DNA from 2 places in the Wielerella bovis genome. Region 1 is predicted to be linked to the other one. Evidence: predicted binding sites of a transcription regulator. Region 1 holds the regulator's gene; the other holds the start of a gene.
The links. Region 1 encodes FNR, which switches genes on or off when oxygen is low (the NO sensors DNR and NnrR bind a similar motif). Its sites were predicted from a motif close to TTGATNNNNATCAA; they were not measured.
Positions count from the first base shown of each region.

Region 1 (13,992 bases):
TCGCCATTGCCGCCAGCGGTTTGTATTTGCTCAATTCAGGACGACCGCTGTGGCATATGTCGTTAGGTAGCCTATTATTTGGTGCGGCATCCATCGCCAGCGCACTGTTTTTTGTATTGAACAACCAATTTTCCAAAAATATGCCCGCTTTGCCGCTGACCACCATACAGCTGGGTACAGCAGGTTTGGTATGCAGCATCTATTCTATTGGTTTTGAAACATGGCATTTTCCACTCTCTGCTGCGAGTTATGGTTGGTTATTCATCGCCATTTTATTCATTACCAACGCCCGTTTTTTACTGCAAACCTACGCACAAAAACTTTGTCCGATTGGTAACGGTGCATTGATTATGGTGCTTGAACCCGTGTGGACCTTTGTTTTCAGCGTGATATTGCTCGGCGAAACACTCACTTGGCAGAAAACACTTGGTGGCAGTCTGATTATTTTTGGCTTATTGGTGTACCGACTACCACTACAATGGATAGGCAAACGATTCAGGCAGCCTGAAAAATCATCAAAATTTTAAAAGTTTTCTTTATATAGTGAATCCACTATACATTTAAATTTCAAAACAAAAGGCAGCCTGAAACATTTTCAGGCTGCCTTTTGTGTTAAAATTAAGACGTTTTTTTATTTTCTAAACAGGAATATAACATGAGTTTAAAATGCGGCATTGTCGGTTTGCCAAACGTGGGCAAATCCACTTTATTCAACGCCTTAACCAAATCAGGCATTGAAGCGGCAAACTACCCTTTCTGTACCATTGAGCCGAATGTGGGCATTGTAGAAGTTCCCGACCCACGCATGGACGAATTGGCGAAAATCGTCAATCCGCAAAAAATGCAGCCAGCGATTGTGGAATTTGTGGACATTGCAGGTTTGGTGGCAGGTGCCAGTCGTGGCGAAGGTTTGGGCAATCAATTTTTGGCGAACATTCGCGAAACTGATGCGATTGTGAACGTAGTGCGTTGTTTTGACGATGACAATATCATTCACGTTGCGGGCAAAGTTGACCCGATTGCCGACATTGAAACGATTGGCACCGAATTGGCATTGGCGGATTTGGCGAGCGTGGAAAAAGCCATTTTGCGCGAAGGCAAACGCGCCAAAGCAGGTGACAAAGACGCACAAAAACTGGTCGCCATTTTGGAAAAACTGTTGCCGCATTTGAACGAAGGCAAGCCAATCCGCGCATTCGGTTTGGACAAAGACGATTTGGCATTGCTCAAACCCTTGTTTTTATTGACGGCAAAACCTGCCATGTATGTGGCGAATGTGGCGGAAGACGGCTTTGAAAACAACCCCCATTTGGACAAATTGACCGAATTAGCCAAACGCGAAAACGCGCCGATTGTCGCCATTTGCGCGGCATTGGAAAGCGAAATCGCAGAATTGGACGATGCGGAAAAAGCCGAATTTTTGGCAGAAATGGGCATGGCGGAAGCAGGTTTGAATCGCTTAATCCGTGCAGGTTACGATTTGTTGGGCTTACAAACCTATTTCACGGCTGGCGTGAAAGAAGTTCGTGCGTGGACAATCAAAAAAGGCGACACCGCACCGCAAGCTGCTGGCGTGATTCACACCGATTTTGAACGCGGTTTCATTCGCGCCCAAGTGATTGCGTATGATGATTTCATCGCGCTGGGTGGTGAAGCGAAAGCGAAAGAAGCAGGCAAAATGCGCGCGGAAGGTAAAGAATACGTTGTGCAAGATGGCGATGTGATTCATTTCTTGTTTAATGTATAAAAAAGTAATAGGCAGCCTGAAAATAATGGGTTTTAAGTATGAAAATTTACTTTGTATGCGTAAGAGTAGAGCGTACAGTAATCTTAAATGAACATATTTTTCAGGCTGCCTAAATTTTAAGCAAATAATATTTATTAATATAAAACAAGCAATTAATTGATTTATCCACAAGTCATACACAAATTTGTGCCAATGCTTGTGTGTACAATACACTTCACAAAATTACTTATCCACAAGGATGAAACATGAAAGTAAGCAGTTATGGCGAAGTGCTGTGGGACGATTTACCCAGCGGCAAAGTTTTGGGCGGTGCACCATTGAATGTGGTGGCACGATTGGCATCATTTGGCGTAGATGCGAGTATCATCAGCCGTTGCGGCAAAGATGCGGATGGTGAAGAATTATTGCGACAAATCGCAGCGAAAAACGTGTCAACCAATTTGATACAAATAGATGATGAGCAAGCTACCAGTTTGGTTAAAGTAACGCTTAATCATTCGGGTAGCGCAACTTATGATATTGTTTATCCTTGTGCATGGGATAAAATTGTGCCAAATGAAGCTGCATTGGCACGCGTAGCGGATTCCGATGTGCTGGTGTATGGTAGTTTGGTTCTACGTGATGCCGTTTCTCGTGCTACTTTGAATACCTTGTTACCACGCGCCAAGTTCAAGATTTTTGACGTGAATTTGCGTGCTCCGCATTATGAATTGAACTGTTTGTTGGAAGCAATGAAACAAGCAGATTTGATTAAGTTGAATGATGAAGAGTTGTATGAATTGGCAGCTGCGTTTGGTTCGCCTTATCATAGCATGGCACAAAATATTCAATTTATTGCTGATTTAACCAAAACGCAGCATATTTGTATCACATTAGGTGGACATGGTGCATTGTATTATCGCGCTGGCGAAATCCACGCGCATCACGGTTATTGCGTTAAGGTAGTGGATACGGTTGGTGCTGGCGACAGTTTCTTGGCTGGATTTATTTATAAATTCTTGCAAGGCGCTGAACCTAAAGATATTTTAACATTTGCTTGCGCATTGGGAAGTTTAGTCGCTTCTAAACGCGGTGCGACTGCTGCGGTTAGTATGGACGAAATTTTAACGTTTATCAATCCGAAAGCATAAAGATTAGGCAGCCTGAAACCTTTACAAAATCCTCATTTGTCGCACAGTTTTGTGTAATTAAGGATTTTGCCAAGATTTCAGGCTGCCTTGTTTACCATAAAAATGTATCGGCGCGTAATCTAAAATGTGCCAAACCGTCGCCATTTTCAGGCTGCCGTACAAACCCCAATTTTTCATGTAAACGCAAACTTGCCACGTTATGAGGCAATACATGCCCACTCACTTCATCGGCAGCTAATTCCGAAAAGGCATACGCCAATGCCAAACGTCCCATTTTTGTTCCTGTGCCACGCGGTGCATTGGGTGCGGCGTAAAAACCCCATTCCCACAGATTATTTTGTACGCGTGTAAAATTCAGGCTGCCTAATGGCGTATCATTTTCTTGATAAATCAATAAAATATAATCGGGATTGGTTTCTTGTGCAGCATACCATTTTTCGTGTGTTTCCCACGCAATTTCATCGGTGTGCAGCATAAAACGGCGAATATCCGCATGATTGCGCCAAGTGTACAATAAACGACTATCCGCTAACTGAGCGGGACGAATGCAGCCTGAAAAATCCTGTTGCATCAAATAGTTTGCTACTCGTTTTGCTCCCAAACCATCGCATAAAGTTGTGGCACGTTGGCTCATGGCAAGCAAGTTTTCAGGCTGCTTAATGTGTGCCAGCATATCTGAAAAAGTTTGAGATTCAATTTCATTGCTTTCCAACGCATATGCGACACCAACCGCTTGTAATTGTTGTGCAATTTTGCGTTGATTATCTGCGATAACCAACAAAATAGTCGGCAAGCCCAAGCAGCAACGTTCCCAAGAAGTGCTACCTGCTGCACCAATCGCCCAATCTGCTTTCGTCATCCATTCCGCCATATTTTGTGTATGAACAAGCACTTGGCAGGAAAATGGCGCGGTATCAGCAAATTCTTGTACAGCCGCAATATGTGGCGCGGTTTTGCCCATAACAACGGTTACTTGGTCTTGGATTTGATGTTTTGCTAATGTTTTCAAAATGGTAAGTGTGTGATTGTCTTTATCTACGCCTCCTAAATTAATGAGAATATGTTGTGGGCAGCCTGAAATTGGTGTGCGCCGTATTAAACTGCGTTCACGCCATTGGGCAAATTCATCACGCAACAAAGCATAACGTGTTCCTGCCAATACATGACATTTTTGTTCAATCAAATCAATGTAATGAGCAGCAGAATGCCCCCAGTTTTGGTCAAGCAAAATATCAGCGACGTGGCGGCGGTCATGCAAATCGTCTATGACCAGTAATTTGGCATGGGTTGCGGCAACGGCGGCACGTTCCCATTCTGCATCCAGCGCATAATGGTCGCAAATCAAATAATCAGGCGAAAAATCAATCAGATAGGGTAAACATTCTGCCATATCTTGTTCTTGACTTGTGCCAAGCCATGCGGCGTGTGCCAATGCGTTTTGTGGTGGGACAAAAGTGGTGTTTGGCGAAATTTCGGGCAGCAGGATACATTCAAAACCTTGTTGTGCGACAAAATCGCCTAAATGTCCTGTGTGTTTGCGTGAAATAAATCGGATGCTATGTCCTTGTTCGTGCAAAACTTTTGCTAAACTTAAACAGCGCATAATATGTCCGCTGCCAATTTGTAATGATGCATCGGCACGAATGATGAATTTCATGATTTTGTCCTTTCGGGCTGCCTGAATATGGGTATTTGATATGTTTATCCTGATTTTATAGTGCTTGTTGGCGAAACCAAAGCGAAAGAGATGGGCAAAATGTGTACTGAAAGCAAAGAATATGTCGCACAAAATGACGATGCGATTCATTTTTTATTTAGGGGCTAATGACAATTTATTTTAGAACCTGTATTCACAATCTTAATAACTTGCTTTTATCGCCACTTTATGCGCCTACTGCGTTAACTTTTCATGCCAATATGTTCGATATTGGCATGAAAAGTCGCCTTGTATCCGCAAAAATTGGCAATAAAATCAAGCAATCAATCTTATGAATACAGGTTCTTACACTTGCTTTTGTATCAAACATAGGCAGCCTGAAAATAATGTAGATTTGATTAAATTATTTTTTAGGCTGCCTAAAATGTTTTTTTTGAAACAAAATTATAGAAGAGAAACACTTGGTGCATCTGCCGTTAAAATGACTTGCTGTACAACCGTTGCGCCTAATTCTGTTTGTACGTGTTGAGCGATAAAATCTAATGCTGCGCGTAAATCTGCTTCACGGCTGCTGTTGGGATATTCCAGTATCACAAATGCACGGCGCGTATTTTCAGTAACCATTGTGCGTTTGCCATCACGCCAATTAAAACAGCGACATACCGCGCCAACATCATCGGTATAACACAACTCGCCTGCCAAAGTAGGGGAATTTTCTTCATCGCCCAATGCCAAAAATTCATCACCACCTTCAGTTATACGCAATTTCAGGCTGCCCACAAATGTATCCACATCTTCCGCACCGCAAGGCAGGGCGAATGTTAAACTTGCTGCATTGTAAATATCCACCAATGGACTGATGCAGCCTACCCCCTTACCATTTTCCACGCGTTTTAATAAGGCTTCAATACTGCAACGCACACCTTTTTTTGTTTTAAATTTTTGGTATGCCTCACGCCATACTGCTACTGCTAGATTTTGGCTTAATTGTTCGGCAGTTAAATGCTTTTTTGCAGCCTCATTTGCGTGCGCCAATAAATCTGTTATTTTTGCGTTGGATTCGCCTTGATTATTCACATTATCCAATACCAAAACTGCTAATTGAGCTTGAGGGAATAGTTGCCAAAAACTTGATTCTGCAATAAATTGTTGTGTCATATATCAACCTGAATATATTTGAAAAAATACATTTTAATATAAGGCAGCCTGAAAAAACAATTAGTACATTTCAGGCTGCCTATTTTGATTTTTTTGTGATTGTATTAACCTGTTTACAAACAACAACGCCAATTAACAAAAATCTTACAATTCGCGCAGCATCCGCTATATAATCCAGATTTCCGATACGAAAGTTTGTTATGAATTACCCTTTGCCCGATTTTGAACACAAAATTTTGCCACCTGAACAGTTGGCGAAAAAATTAGCCGATTTACCACGTCCGCTGGTGTTTACCAATGGTTGTTTTGATATTTTGCATCGTGGGCATGTAACCTATTTGGCGCAAGCGCGAGCATTGGGCGCGTACTTGATTTTGGCGTTAAACACCGATGAATCGGTTAAACGGCAAGGCAAAGGCGATGACCGCCCAATCAATACACTAGCAAATCGTGCGGCAGTCGCGGCGGCATTGGCAAGCGTGGATTGTGTAACATGGTTTGACAGCGATACCCCTGCGGATTTGATTGCTTTGCTGCAACCCGATGTGTTGGTAAAAGGTGGCGATTGGCAGCCTGAAAACATTGTTGGTGCGGCGGAAACTTTGGCGCGTGGCGGTAGTGTACACAGCATTCCATTTTTACATCAAACATCTACCACCAAAACATTGGCAAAAATTCGCGGATAATGTATTTTCAGGCTGCATTTATGCTGCATTATAAGGCAGCCTGAAAATCTTTATTCATCAATATAGTCATTTAAAATAAAAATAAGGTGGCTGAAACCGCCGTGTACAAAGTTATAGTATTTTTTATTTTAACCGACTCCATCAACCACATAGAAAGAAGAAAACGTATGAACAAGCAACCCTCTCTCTTCGGCGGCGCGATGATTATCGCAGGTACGATTGTTGGCGCAGGTATGCTCGCCAATCCTACTGCAACTTCGGGCGTATGGTTTATCGGCTCGTTATTGGTGCTGTTGTACACATGGTTTTCCATGCTCACATCAGGGCTGATGATTTTGGAAGTGAACACACATTATCCCAGTGGTGCCAGTTTTGACACGCTGGTGCGCGATTTGCTCGGACAAGGTTGGAACATTGTCAATGGCGTTGCCGTTGCCTTTGTGCTGTATTTACTGACCTATGCCTATATTTTTGTGGGTGGTAATTTGACCGCAAACGCATTGGGTGGGCAAGCATTATGGGTTGGACAAATTGTCTTCTTTCTGATTTTTGCAGGCTGTGTATGGTGGTCAGCCAAGGCGGTAGACAGATTAACCAGCGTATTAATTGGCGGTATGGTTTTAACGTTTATTTGGGCAACTGGTGGCTTGTTATCACACGCACAACTGCCTGTTTTATTGGATTCTGTTGCACCAGCTGATACTAAATATTGGATTTATGCAGGTACCGCCTTGCCCGTATGTTTGGCATCATTCGGTTTCCACGGCAACGTATCCAGTTTGTACAAATATTTTGAAGGTAATGCTCCCAAAGTTGCACGTTCCTTGTGGATTGGTACGTTGATTGCGTTTGCTATTTACATTTTGTGGCAAATCGCCATTCACGGCAATTTACCGCGTTCTGCCTTCGCACCCGTGATTCAAGCTGATGGTGATGTTGGCGTTTTGATTGCAGAATTATCCAAATTTCTCAGCACAGGGAGCATGGGCAAAATTCTGTCATTTTTCTCATATATGGCGATTGTGTCATCATTTTTAGGTGTAACTTTGGGCTTGTTTGATTATTTGAGTGATTTGTTTGGTTTTGATAACAGCCGCGCAGGTCGCACCAAAGCTGCCGCAATTACCTTTTTACCGCCTTTGATTGCGTGCTTATTGTATCCATTGGGTTTTGTTGCCGTGATTGGTTACGTTGGTTTGGCAGCAGCGGTTTGGACAGGTTTGGTTCCTGCTCTCTTATTGCATGCATCACGCAAAAAACATGGTATGGGCAAAGGTTATCGCGTGTATGGTGGTATGGGCATGGTCATCTGGGTGTTTGCATTTGGCGTAATAAATATTGCCGCACAATTACTCAGTCGGGCAGATATTTTGCCTGTATTTAAAGGCTAATTGATTGGATACAAAAAGGCAGCCTGAAATAGTTACAAAATCTATTCAGGCTGCCTGAAAATTTGTAGGTTGGATACTTATATCTAACAGTTTAAAAAATAAATTGTTATTAAATATAAAAAATGTCGGATTCAAGAATCTAACCTACAATTTTGGGATTGCGTAAAGATTTCAATCTGAAAAAATCATTGACGATAATGTGCCCAATTTGGGTCATATTCACAATATGCTTGCGCATTCAAATGAGCAAATTTTTCGCACAATTTCTGTGCTTGTGCCAACAAAATTTCTGGCTCAGACGTTACCGCAAACACAGTACGTTCGCCTTGTGATAAATTCATTAAGCTCAAAGTATCAATGCCTTGTTGATTTTGAATAGCATAGGCTTCAAATTCATCTTGCAAATCATAGGCAGCCTGAGCATCATCATCTCCCGCAATTTGACAAGTTATGGATACCACCCATGCCATGTCTGCGCGTCCCAATAAACTGTTTGCCGACTGATTGCGTCTGAAAAATAACGCATCTTGCCCCTCGTCTTCTTCAATTTGTGCTACCGCATAGCCACATTCTTCGGGATAAATACCATTTCGTCCCATTGCCAGCCACATAGTTTACAATTTTTCAGGCAGCATACTTAACGGTTCAAAATCCTCATCGGCTTGTTCCATAAAATCTACCGTTCCCAGTTTAACCGCGCTGTTCCATTCGCCTAACACATGGTCAAGCATAATAAACGTCATATGTTGTGCATGCTGCAAAAATTCATCATCAATTGTTTTGGTAAACACCACTTCCAGCGCAGGCATTTCACACCATTCGTCCAATTTCACAACAATATCACTCACGCTCAAATCAAAATCGTTCATACCTATCATAAATTGGTCAGGATTTGGCATGGCTTGGCGGAAACCGCGTATGGCACAAGGTAAATTGTCGGGAGCTTGCTCACAAACCGCTTGTACTTGAATGAATTTGTCCATGACACCATGTGCAGTAAACACGATGGTGCTGTGTGTAAATGCATTGTCGCTAGCGGACAAATTGGCATTTTCCAATTCAAACGCAATGTCGGGCAGATATGCTTGCAAAATATCATTGCTTTGTTCCACGATTTCGCGAGCAGGTAATTTTTGGAAACTGGGATATGCCGCTAGCCATGCTTGCCAAAAGGCTTGTGCTTGTTGTTTATGCTCGATTAATTGGTTTAACATGATGATTTCCTTATATAGTCAGTTAAAATAATACAGCATTGCTAGTTTTCTTTATGGACTTATTTTTGTACACGGCGGTCGCTGTCTCCTTGCTTTATTTTAACTGATTATAACTTGGAAATTATGCCTTACGTTGCAACACCGCCGCAAAAAAGCCATCTGTACCATGTGCAGCCGTATTCAGTATTAAAAATTGCCCTGTATTCAAATCAATTTTTTGTGCGGATAACAATTCGCTGCAATCGACCAACTCAAATTGTGGATTATTTTCCAAAAATTCGGCAATTTGCATTTCATTTTCTTCGGGCAATACACTGCAAGTTGCGTACACCAAACGCCCACCTGCGCCCACCAATTGACTGGCAGCCTGCAAAATATTTTGCTGCTGTTGCAATAATTTTTCAATGGTTTCGGGCGATTGGCGATATTTTAAATCAGGGTTACGGCGCAGCGTTCCCAAGCCTGAGCAAGGCGCGTCCACCAACACACGGTCAGCTTTGCCGTATAATCGCGCAATGCGTGGGTCATGCTCACTTTCAATGCGTTCAGGGTGAATATTGGTTAAACCTGCGCGTGTCATGCGCGGTTTTAAATTTGCCAAACGTTTTTCTGAAACATCAAAGGCATAAATTCGCCCCTTGTTTGCCATTTGTGCGCCGATTGCCAACGTTTTACCGCCCGCACCCGCGCAAAAATCCACCACCATCTCGCCACGTTTCGCGCCCACCAAGTGCGCCAATAATTGACTACCTTCGTCTTGTACTTCCAAAGTGCCGTTTAAAAACAATTCATGTTTATTTAACGCAGGTTTGTCGGGGAAACGAATACCATGCGGCGCGTATGGCGTGGCGATGGCTTTGGGGAACTCGGTTTGCAGTTGTGCCAAAATTTTATCGCGTTTGCCTTTAAGCGTGTTCACGCGCACATCAAGAGGAGCGGATTGTGCCACGCTGCGCCCAAAGGCTTGAATTTGCTCATCTTCCCAATGAACTTGTAAACGTGTAATCAGCCAATCGGGTAATTCCGCCACCGTGTTCAGGCTGCCTGAAAATTCCGCTTTACGCGCTTTCAGGCTGCTTAAAAATTCCTTTTCGCCATCTGCTTCGTTTAATATATCTTCTAACTGATTGATATTAAAGCTGCGACCCAATACCAAAGCCGCCAATGCTGCTTTTCGCGCCTGAACGTGGGGGCGGCGCAAAGCCGATGTAATTTTTTGATAATGGCGCAATGCTGCAAACGCCGTTTCCGCGATTTCGTGGCGGTCGGCGCGTCCTAGTTTGTGATGATTGCGAAAATACGCAGAAATTATCGCGTCAGCAGGTTGTTGAAAAGTTAGCATATTTTCCAAAACTTGGGCGGTATGGTTCAGTTGATTTGCGTTCATGATAATTTTGTGTGTAGATAAAAATGGGACGTATTTTAACGGTTTTTTATGTTTTCAGGCTGCCTTCGCAACGATAAGGCAGCCTGAAAATCATACTGTTTGTGAATATTTTGCGTGGGTTTCTTTGTGGCGCAGATAATAATCAAACACCATCGCAATATTGCGGATTAAGAAACGACCTTTGGGAGTAACGGTTAAACCATCATCGCGCAAATCAATCAAGCCACGTTCGGCAAGTTGGCGCAAATCGGGCATTTCATCGGCAAAATATTCGCTAAACGATGGCGTTTTGGGCGCATCAAAACGACCCAATAAAGCATCGCTAATAATGCCTAATTCCGCCATTTTTTTCATGTGCGCGACTTCTGCCGCATCAAAACCTGAATCGCTGTTTTCAGGCTGCCTTTGTGCCAATTCATCGGCATAATCATTAAAATTCAATGAAAAGCGACACATTAAATCTTGAATGATTTGGCGGCGAAATACGTCATCATCATTTAATTGAAAACCGCGCATAATCGGCAATTTGTTTGCGTCCAAATCCGCATAATAGTCTTCCAATGAACGTTGATTTTGACTGTATGTATTGCCGATTTTGCCAATGCTGGACACGCCAATCGCCACCAAATCGCAATCGGCATAAGTGGAATAACCCTGAAAATTGCGTTGCAAACGACCTTCTTTCAGCGCAATCGCCAATTCGTCTTCGGGTTTGGCAAAATGGTCCATACCAATAAACACATAGCCTTTTTCGTCCAACAAATGCACGGCGTATTGCAAAATATCCAATTTTTCTTCGCTGGACGGCACGGTTTCAGTGTCAATGCGGCGTTGTGGTTTGAAAATATGTGGCAAATGCGCGTAATGATACAAAGCCAAACGGTCGGGATTCAGTTCGTTCAAAACGGTGTCCAAAGTCGGTTTAATGCTTTCCACCGATTGATGCGGCAAACCGTAAATCAAATCCACGCTGATGGATTTGAAACCTGCTGCTCGTGCGGCTTCAATCACTTCTTTGGTTTCTTCCACCGTTTGAATGCGGTTCACGGCAGCCTGAACTTTCGGGTCAAAATCCTGAATGCCCACGCTCATGCGGTTGAAACCCAGTTTGCCCAATTTGAACACGCTTTCACGGCTCACTTTGCGCGGGTCAATTTCAATGGAATATTCGCCATCTGGCAGCAATTCAAAATGTTCGCGTATCATTTTGAACACGCGCTCCAATTGTTCATCGCTCAAAAACGTGGGCGTACCACCGCCAAAATGTAATTGTGCCAATTTGTGTTTGCCGTGCAAATGCGGTTTGAGCAAAGCCATTTCTTTTTCCAAATAAGTTAAATATTCATCGGCTTTGCTGCTGTCTTTGGTAATGACTTTGTTGCACGCGCAGTAATAGCAAATTACATTGCAAAATGGAATATGTACATATAATGAAACGGGTTCATCATTATTTTTTAATGTTTTCTCTAATGTTTTTGTATATTCAGGCAGCCTGAAACCATCGTGAAAGCGGTCGGCTGTGGGATATGAGGTGTAACGCGGACCATTGGCAGGTAGGCTGGCAATCAGTTCTCGGTCGAAGTCAAAAAGTGTGTGGTCGTGTTGTGCTATATGAATAGTTTTCATTGTGTAGTAGCTTGTATTTTGTTTTGGACTAAAACTTGCTAGAATAGCGCAATTCGAACAAAAATGCATTGATTTCTATCAAGCTGCATTTTGCAAACATCAAAACAGGATTGTCGCCATGACAAAAATACATTTAATCACACAAAAAAATGAATGTCCGAATTGTTCTTTAAGAGAGGTTTGTTTGCCTGTTGAAGCACCAGCTGGCTTGCAAGAAGAAGATTTTAGACAATTAAACGCGGTTATCAAACAAAGTAAAAAATTGAAAAAAGGGGAATATTTATTCCATGCGGGAGAGTCGTTTTCTTCATTGTTTGCGATTCGCACGGGTTTTTTCAAAACATCTGTTAATACGCAAGATGGTCGCGACCAAGTAACGGGTTTTTTCATGTCGGGTGAATTGGTGGGCATGGACGGCATCAGCATCAACAAATATGCGTGCGATGCGGTGGCGTTGGAAGATAGCGAAGTGTGTGAATTGCCATTTGACCGTTTGGAAGAATTGCAAAAACATATGCCACAGTTGAATTTACACTTTTTCCGCTTGATGAGCCGCGAAATTGTACGCGACCAAAATGTGATGTTGTTATTGGGCAATATGCGTGCGGAAGAACGTTTGGCGGTGTTTTTGCTGAACTTGTCCGACCGTTTGCGTATGCGTGGATTTGCGGCAAATGATTTTATTTTGCGGATGTCGCGTGAAGAAATTGGCAGTTATTTGGGTTTGAAGCTGGAAACGGTAAGCCGTACTTTGTCGCGTTTCAATCAAGAAGGTTTGATTTCGGTGGAACACAAACACATTAAAATTTTGCAACCTGATGTGTTGCAAGCGATGATTTCAGGCTGTGAAGGCAGAAGACATGTGGCGTAAATGCTAAATAAACAACGAAAGCTAGGGGCTAATGGCAATTTGTTATTAGCTCCTAGCTTTTTTCGCTGTTTGTTTATATTTATTATTATAGTGGATTCAATTTAAATAAGGACAAGGCGACAGAGACCGCCATGTACACCTAGTACATAAGGGAGCTGGCAATGCTGTACTGGTTTAAATTGAATTCACTATAGGCAGCCTGAAATGTTAAGTTCTACTTTTACAATGAAAAAAAGCGCAAACTTGGCATACATGCCACTATGAATGTAAAGATAATACTGTTAAGATATATTCCAACTATTCCCACAAACATAAGGAAACACACAATGAGTCGCGTATTATTAGTAGATGATGATGATATTTTAGCGGAATTGCTGACCGAATATTTAACTGCTGAAGGTTTGGAAGTGAATCGCATGCCCGATGGTGAAAGTGGTGCAAAAGAAATTTTGACAGGTAATTATGATGTAGTGGTACTGGATTCCATGATGCCAAAAATGAACGGTTTGGATGTATTAAAAACTGTACGCGCACAAAGCAATATCCCCATTATTATGCTGACTGCAAAAGGTGATGACATTGACCGCATCATCGGTTTGGAAATGGGAGCTGATGATTATGTACCGAAACCTTGCCAACCACGTGAATTATTGGCGCGTATCAATGCTATTTTGCGCCGTTCGCAACAGCCTGTGGATACATCAGGTGCTGCGAGTAGCGGTCTGACAGCCAGCGGGGTAACCTTGTATCCATCTAAACGCCAAGCGATTGTTGGCGACCAAACGTTGGAATTAACCAGCACCGAATTTAATTTATTGGAAGTGTTGATGCGTCATGCAGGACAAGTTGTGAGCAAAGGGAATTTGTCGCAAGAAGCACTTGACCGCAAATTGGCAAAATTTGACCGTAGTATTGATGTGCATATTTCCAGCATTCGCCACAAATTAGGCGATGCTTCTTTGATTCAAACAGTGCGCGGTTTAGGTTATTTGTTTGTGAAAAACTAATCGCTAGCTCGGGGCTGATGATTTGGGCGGATTTAGCGCAAAATCCAACCGTGCACGAATTATTATTAGCCCCTATAATGGCAGCCTGAAACATCTTTTTCAGGCTGCCTTAATTTGT
Region 1 covers NZ_CP092361.1:1,745,915-1,759,906, reverse strand. The annotation lists gene MIS45_RS08595 (DMT family transporter) at 1-527, shown strand, start outside; gene ychF (redox-regulated ATPase YchF) at 656-1,747, shown strand; gene MIS45_RS08585 (carbohydrate kinase family protein) at 1,993-2,877, shown strand; gene pseG (UDP-2,4-diacetamido-2,4,6-trideoxy-beta-L-altropyranose hydrolase) at 2,969-4,534, opposite strand; gene MIS45_RS11485 (hypothetical protein) at 4,625-4,702, shown strand; gene MIS45_RS08570 (B3/B4 domain-containing protein) at 4,979-5,692, opposite strand; gene MIS45_RS08565 (adenylyltransferase/cytidyltransferase family protein) at 5,893-6,378, shown strand; gene MIS45_RS08560 (aromatic amino acid transporter) at 6,546-7,769, shown strand; gene MIS45_RS08555 (DUF695 domain-containing protein) at 7,955-8,368, opposite strand; gene MIS45_RS08550 (hypothetical protein) at 8,384-8,983, opposite strand; gene MIS45_RS08545 (RsmB/NOP family class I SAM-dependent RNA methyltransferase) at 9,105-10,370, opposite strand; gene hemN (oxygen-independent coproporphyrinogen III oxidase) at 10,461-11,996, opposite strand; gene fnr (fumarate/nitrate reduction transcriptional regulator Fnr) at 12,115-12,867, shown strand; gene MIS45_RS08530 (response regulator transcription factor) at 13,194-13,874, shown strand.

Region 2 (5,756 bases), 1.1 Mb from region 1:
GCGTGGTGTCATTTTTTTGATGACATCGTAATCTTGGTTAATCAATTCTTTCATGCGCGATTCAATTGCCGCCATGTCTTCGGGCGTGAACGGTTTTTCGGTGGCAATATCGTAATAAAAGCCGTCTTCAATCACAGGACCGATGACCATTTTGGCATTGGGGAACAATTGTTTTACCGCGTGTCCGACCAAATGGGCACAGGAGTGGCGGATAATGTCCACGCCTTCGGGGTCTTTGGGGGTGAGAATTTGCACGGTGGCGTCTGCGGTAATCGGGTCGCACGCGTCCACTTGCACGCCGTTTACTTTGCCTGCAACGGTGGCTTTGGCTAAACCCGCGCCGATGGATTGGGCAATTTGCATAACGGTAACGGGCGATTCGTATTGGCGTACTGAACCGTCTGGAAGAGTAATATTAATCATATTAATTCCTTGAATTTTATTGTATAAATTAAGTAGGCAGCCTGAATCGCTTTCAGGCTGCCTGAAAATATGGAAACGATAAAATTATAGAGAAAACAAGGTAGTTTTTCAAGAAAATGCGCTTTCAGGCTGCCTGAAACCATAATCTTCACTCATAATCTTATCGTTTGAAATAAAAATTCAAACAAGAGAGCTGACAACGCTGTATTATTTTATAGTGGATTCAATTTAAATTAGGATAAGGCGACAGCAACCGCCGTGTACACCTAGTACATAAGGGAGCTGGCAGCGCTGTACTGGTTTAAATTGAATTCACTATGTATATTCACAAATTGGTTCAATTCAAAAATCTGCCTTACTTTTGTTGCGCAGGAACGTTATTCTTGGTTTTTGCCATACCTCTTATTATTTCATTTGTGTTAAAATTAATTTACATATTATTAGGGGCTAATAACAATTCGTGTGTGGTCAGATTTTGTGTTAACAAGCCCAATTCTGCGTTAAAAATGTTCGTTAATGGATAACATTGGCTTGCATTTTTGCCTTGAATTCGGCGTTATCTGCAAAACCAATATCGCATCCGAATAGTCATTAGCCCCTAGCATAATATGCTTATAGTTTAATAAGTTGGCACATTAACATAAATAGTGTGCATTTTTGGAACCTATATTCGTAAGATTGAAAGCTTGATTTTGTTGCTAATTCTTGTAAATTCAAGGTAAATTCTCATACTAGGAACTATTGGCATAAAAGCAAACTATGAAGTTTATGAATACAGGCTCTTAATTTTGAAAACATTTAAGAGGTGAATAACATGAAAAAATTAAAATACTTAACTATTTTAGTATTAGGAATTGGCTTATCTGCTTGCTCTGGAGAATCAACAACCACTGAACAAAATACCACACCTGCTACTCCAAACGCATCTGTTCAAACAGCAAGTGCGACCAATCAAGCTAATCCTGATTTTCCAACTTATATGGTTGGTTCTGAAGTAAGCTATGAACCGTTTGAATTTAAAGATGAAAAAGGTCATCCCATTGGATTTGAAGTAGAATTACTGGAAGAAATTGGTAAAGCAGCTCAATTTAATGTGGTCTTCATTCATACACCACGCAATGCTTTGGAAGCAGATTTGAACAGCGAGCGTTTTAGTATTTTGGCATCAGCTTTATCTGTTTCTCCTGAACGCATGGAAAAAATGGATTTCAGCGAACCGTTTTTGGATTTTGTACGTGAAGTTTATATTTTAGATACACCTGAAAATGCCGCTTTAAAATCAATAAGCGATTTAAATGGCAAACGTATTGCTGTCAATGGTGGTAGTAGCACAGCGGTTGCTACTGCTCAAGAATTAGCAGGTTCAGCAGATAGAGTAGAAAAGGCAGATAGTTTTTACCTTTCTTTGGCAGCTATGTACAATGGAAAAGCTATTGGTACCTTGGGTGATAGTCGTATTTTGCAGTATTATGATGCAAAAACTCCTGAAATTAAAACACGTGCTATTTCTTTGGGCGACAAACCTAAATATATTGCATTTGCTGTGAAAAAAGGTAATACCGAATTACGAGATAAAATTAATCAAGGTCTGAAAATAGTCAAAGAAAATGGCACATACGACCAATTACTGAAAAAATGGTTTGACCAAGATAGCACAAAATAAAATGTCTAGGGTAGCCTGTAACTTGTGTAAATCTATTTTAAACTAATACAAGGGCGGATTTCATATCTGCCCTATCATTTTTAGGTCAAAATCTTTGCAAAATCTATTGTTGTTTCAAATTAACACAAACAAGGTGACAGCGACCGCCGTGTACAATGGTATAGTGAATTCAATTTAAACCAGTACAGCGTTGCCAGCTCTCTTATGTACTGAAACTTTTGCAAAACTCCTAAAATTTGACATTGAAAAATTTTAATTTTTTGAATTTTAAGAAATTTATTTTTTCAAAAAGTTCAAAAAATAGGGTTTTGCAAAGGTTTCGTATGTGTACACGGCAGTCGCTGTCGCCTTGTCCTGATTTAAATTGAATCCACTATAATTTGAAACGACTATAGCCTAGAACCTGTATTCACATAAAATAGCAATAAAAGCAAGCTATTAAGATAATGAATACAGGTGCTTAATTACTATTACTCTGGTAATTCAGGTACTTTTAATGCATCAGCAGGCACCTCACCAGTCAATGTATTCAAAAATGCAACAATATCTTCAACTTCTTGTTGTGATAACGTTTTACCTAATTGAGTTTCAGCCATCACACTGACCGCAGTTGCTAAATCTGGCGTAGCTCCATTATGGAAATAAGGTGCGGTTTTTGCCACATTACGCAAACCAGGTACACGGAAAAAATATTTATCCGAATCTTTTTGTGTAACTTCAAACAAACCTTCATCGTGTGGTTCTTTGCTGTCAATAAAATTCCAGTAAGGACCTTTAACTAAACCAAATTTTTGGAATGTGCCATTACTCAAAGTAGCACCTGTATGGCAAGTAATACACGCATTATCTATGAAAGCTTTCACGCCGCGTTTTTCTTGTTCATTCAAGGCATTCACATCACCTTTCAAATAATTATCCCATTTACTAGGTGTCAGCAAGGTTCGTTCAAATGCACCAATCGCATGCGCAATATTATCAATCGTTGGCTTACCACCTTGGTCAGCATAAGCTGTTTTAAATGAATCTGCATAGCCTTGAATGCTTTCTACTTTTTTCGCTACCGCATCCAAATCAGGCATTGCCATTTCTTTAGGATTAACCAAAGGTCCTTTGGCTTGCTCTTCTACTGTTTCTGCACGACCATCCCAAAATTGTGAAGTAAGCAAAAAAGCATTTAATGCAGTAGGCGAATTACGCGCACCAAAAACTCCTTTGTGTGCACCTTCACTGGTTGGTGTCATGCGGTCATCGGCACCAAAATTTGTCAAACTATGGCAAGTATTACAACTTTGGCTATCATTAACCGATAAACGTGGCTCATACCACAACTGCTGACCCAATTTCACTTGCTCATCTGTATAAGCATAAGATTTTTTAGTTTCTTCTAAACTTGGCAGTGGTTGAAAAAATGATTGTGCTTGTTTCAGCAATTGCGCATCTTCTGCTGAAACAGATTGGCTATTAACACTAGAAGAAGCTGTTGATGCACTTGATGCGCTTGATGGTGCAGGTAGCGGTTCCGTACAGGCACCCAATGCCAACATTGTGAACAAAAGAGAAAAAGCTGTGGTTTTGTGGTTCATGATGTTTCCTTTAAAACGGGATTGTGAAAATAACAACGGAATATTGAATTTTTTTACATCATACAAGGTCTTAATAAAATCTCTTTTTGACAAATATCAAACAATATTTTTTGATAGGTTTTTACTATATATGTCATATAAATATAAAAGGTAGCCTGAAATGCCAAATCTAGCAAGTTCTCTAAATTTCATTTTAGAATCAATAAATTTTCAATAGAATACCAATCATTTATAGTTAGTTAAAATAAAAATAACACCACATTGCCAGTTACCTTATGTACTTATTTGTACACAGTAATTACCGCTACCTTGTTGTTTAGTTTTATTCCAACCGATGATACCCATTATAGACATAATGTCTAATAAACCAATTTTCAAAAATAAAACTGGACGGTTTATCAAAAATACTATTGCCATATTGTCCAAAATCAGTATAATCCACAATAAGAAATTCAATTTGGACAAATTATCATGCAACTAGACATTGAACAATTAATCGCTTATTTTGGTGGCGTCAACGCACTTGCTGAAGCTTTAAAGCAATACGACCCTAAAAATGCTGCCAGCACTGCTGCTATTTATAAATGGCGTACGCGAGGTTCTTTGCCTTTGGCACAGTTGCAAAAATTATCCGAATTAGCACAGCATCAAGGCAAATCTTTGGATTTGAACGCATTTATTAAACAACAACCTGAATTGGACAAACCCATCATGAATACGAGCAACCGCATTATTATTTTTGATACCACTCTGCGCGATGGCGAGCAATCCCCTGGTGCAGCTATGACCAAAGAAGAAAAATTACGCATTGCACGCCAATTAGAAAAAATGGGTGTGGACGTGATTGAAGCAGGTTTTGCCGCTGCCAGTGATGGCGATTGGGAAGCGGTACATGAAATTGCGAAAAATATCAAAAATTCAACTGTTTGCTCACTTTGCCGTGCAGTTGAACGCGATATTCGCCGTGCAGGTGAAGCGATTGCACCCGCACAAAAACGCCGTATTCATACTTTCATTGCCACCAGCCCAATCCACATGGAACACAAGCTGAAAATGCAGCCCAAACAAGTCATTGAAACGGCAGTAAAAGCTATTAAAATTGCCAAAGAATATACCGATGACGTGGAATTTTCGTGTGAAGATGCATTGCGTTCAGAAATTCCATTTTTAGCAGAAATCTGCGGTGCTGTGATTGAGGCTGGTGCTACGACCATTAATATCCCCGATACCGTTGGTTATTCTATTCCACATAAAACCGAAGCATTTTTCCGTGAATTAATTGCCAAAACACCCAATAGCGACAAAGTGGTATGGTCAGCACATTGCCATAACGATTTAGGTTTGGCGGTGGCCAATTCTTTGGCAGCGGCACAAGGTGGTGCGCGACAAATTGAATGCACCATCAATGGACTAGGCGAGCGTGCAGGAAATGCATCTCTAGAAGAAATCGTTATGGCTTTGAAAGTACGCAGCGATGTATTTGGTTTGGAAACAGGCATTGATACCACTCAAATCGTACCTGCATCCAAATTGGTTTCTACGATTACAGGCTATCCCGTGCAACCAAATAAAGCCGTGGTAGGCGCCAATGCTTTCTCACATGAAAGTGGTATCCACCAAGATGGCGTGCTAAAACACCGTGAAACTTATGAAATTATGTCCGCAGAATCAGTTGGTTGGGCAACCAATCGTTTGACTTTGGGAAAATTATCAGGACGCAATGCTTTCAAAACCAAATTAACCGAATTAGGCATTGACTTGGGCAGCGAAGAAGCTCTGAATGCCGCATTTGCGCGTTTCAAAGAATTGGCAGATAAAAAACGTGAAATTTTTGATGAAGATTTGCACGCATTGGTATCGGACGAAATGTCCAATTTATCGCAAGACAGCTATAAATTCATTTCGCAACGTGTTGTCACAGAAACAGGCGAAGCACCTCGTGCGCACATCGTATTTAGTTTGGATGGCGAAGAAAAACACGCCGAAGCAACGGGTACAGGTCCTGTTGATGCAATTTTCAAAGCGATTGAAAGCGTGGCGCAATCAGGTGCAGTATTAGAAATTTATTCTGTGAATGCGATTACCAA
Region 2 covers NZ_CP092361.1:586,342-592,097, forward strand. The annotation lists gene thrS (threonine--tRNA ligase) at 1-423, opposite strand, end outside; gene MIS45_RS03020 (transporter substrate-binding domain-containing protein) at 1,238-2,086, shown strand; gene MIS45_RS03025 (cytochrome-c peroxidase) at 2,557-3,669, opposite strand; gene MIS45_RS03030 (2-isopropylmalate synthase) at 4,141-5,756, shown strand, end outside.
Region 2: the regulator FNR is predicted to act here: its motif matches at 3,756-3,769, upstream of MIS45_RS03025 (cytochrome-c peroxidase).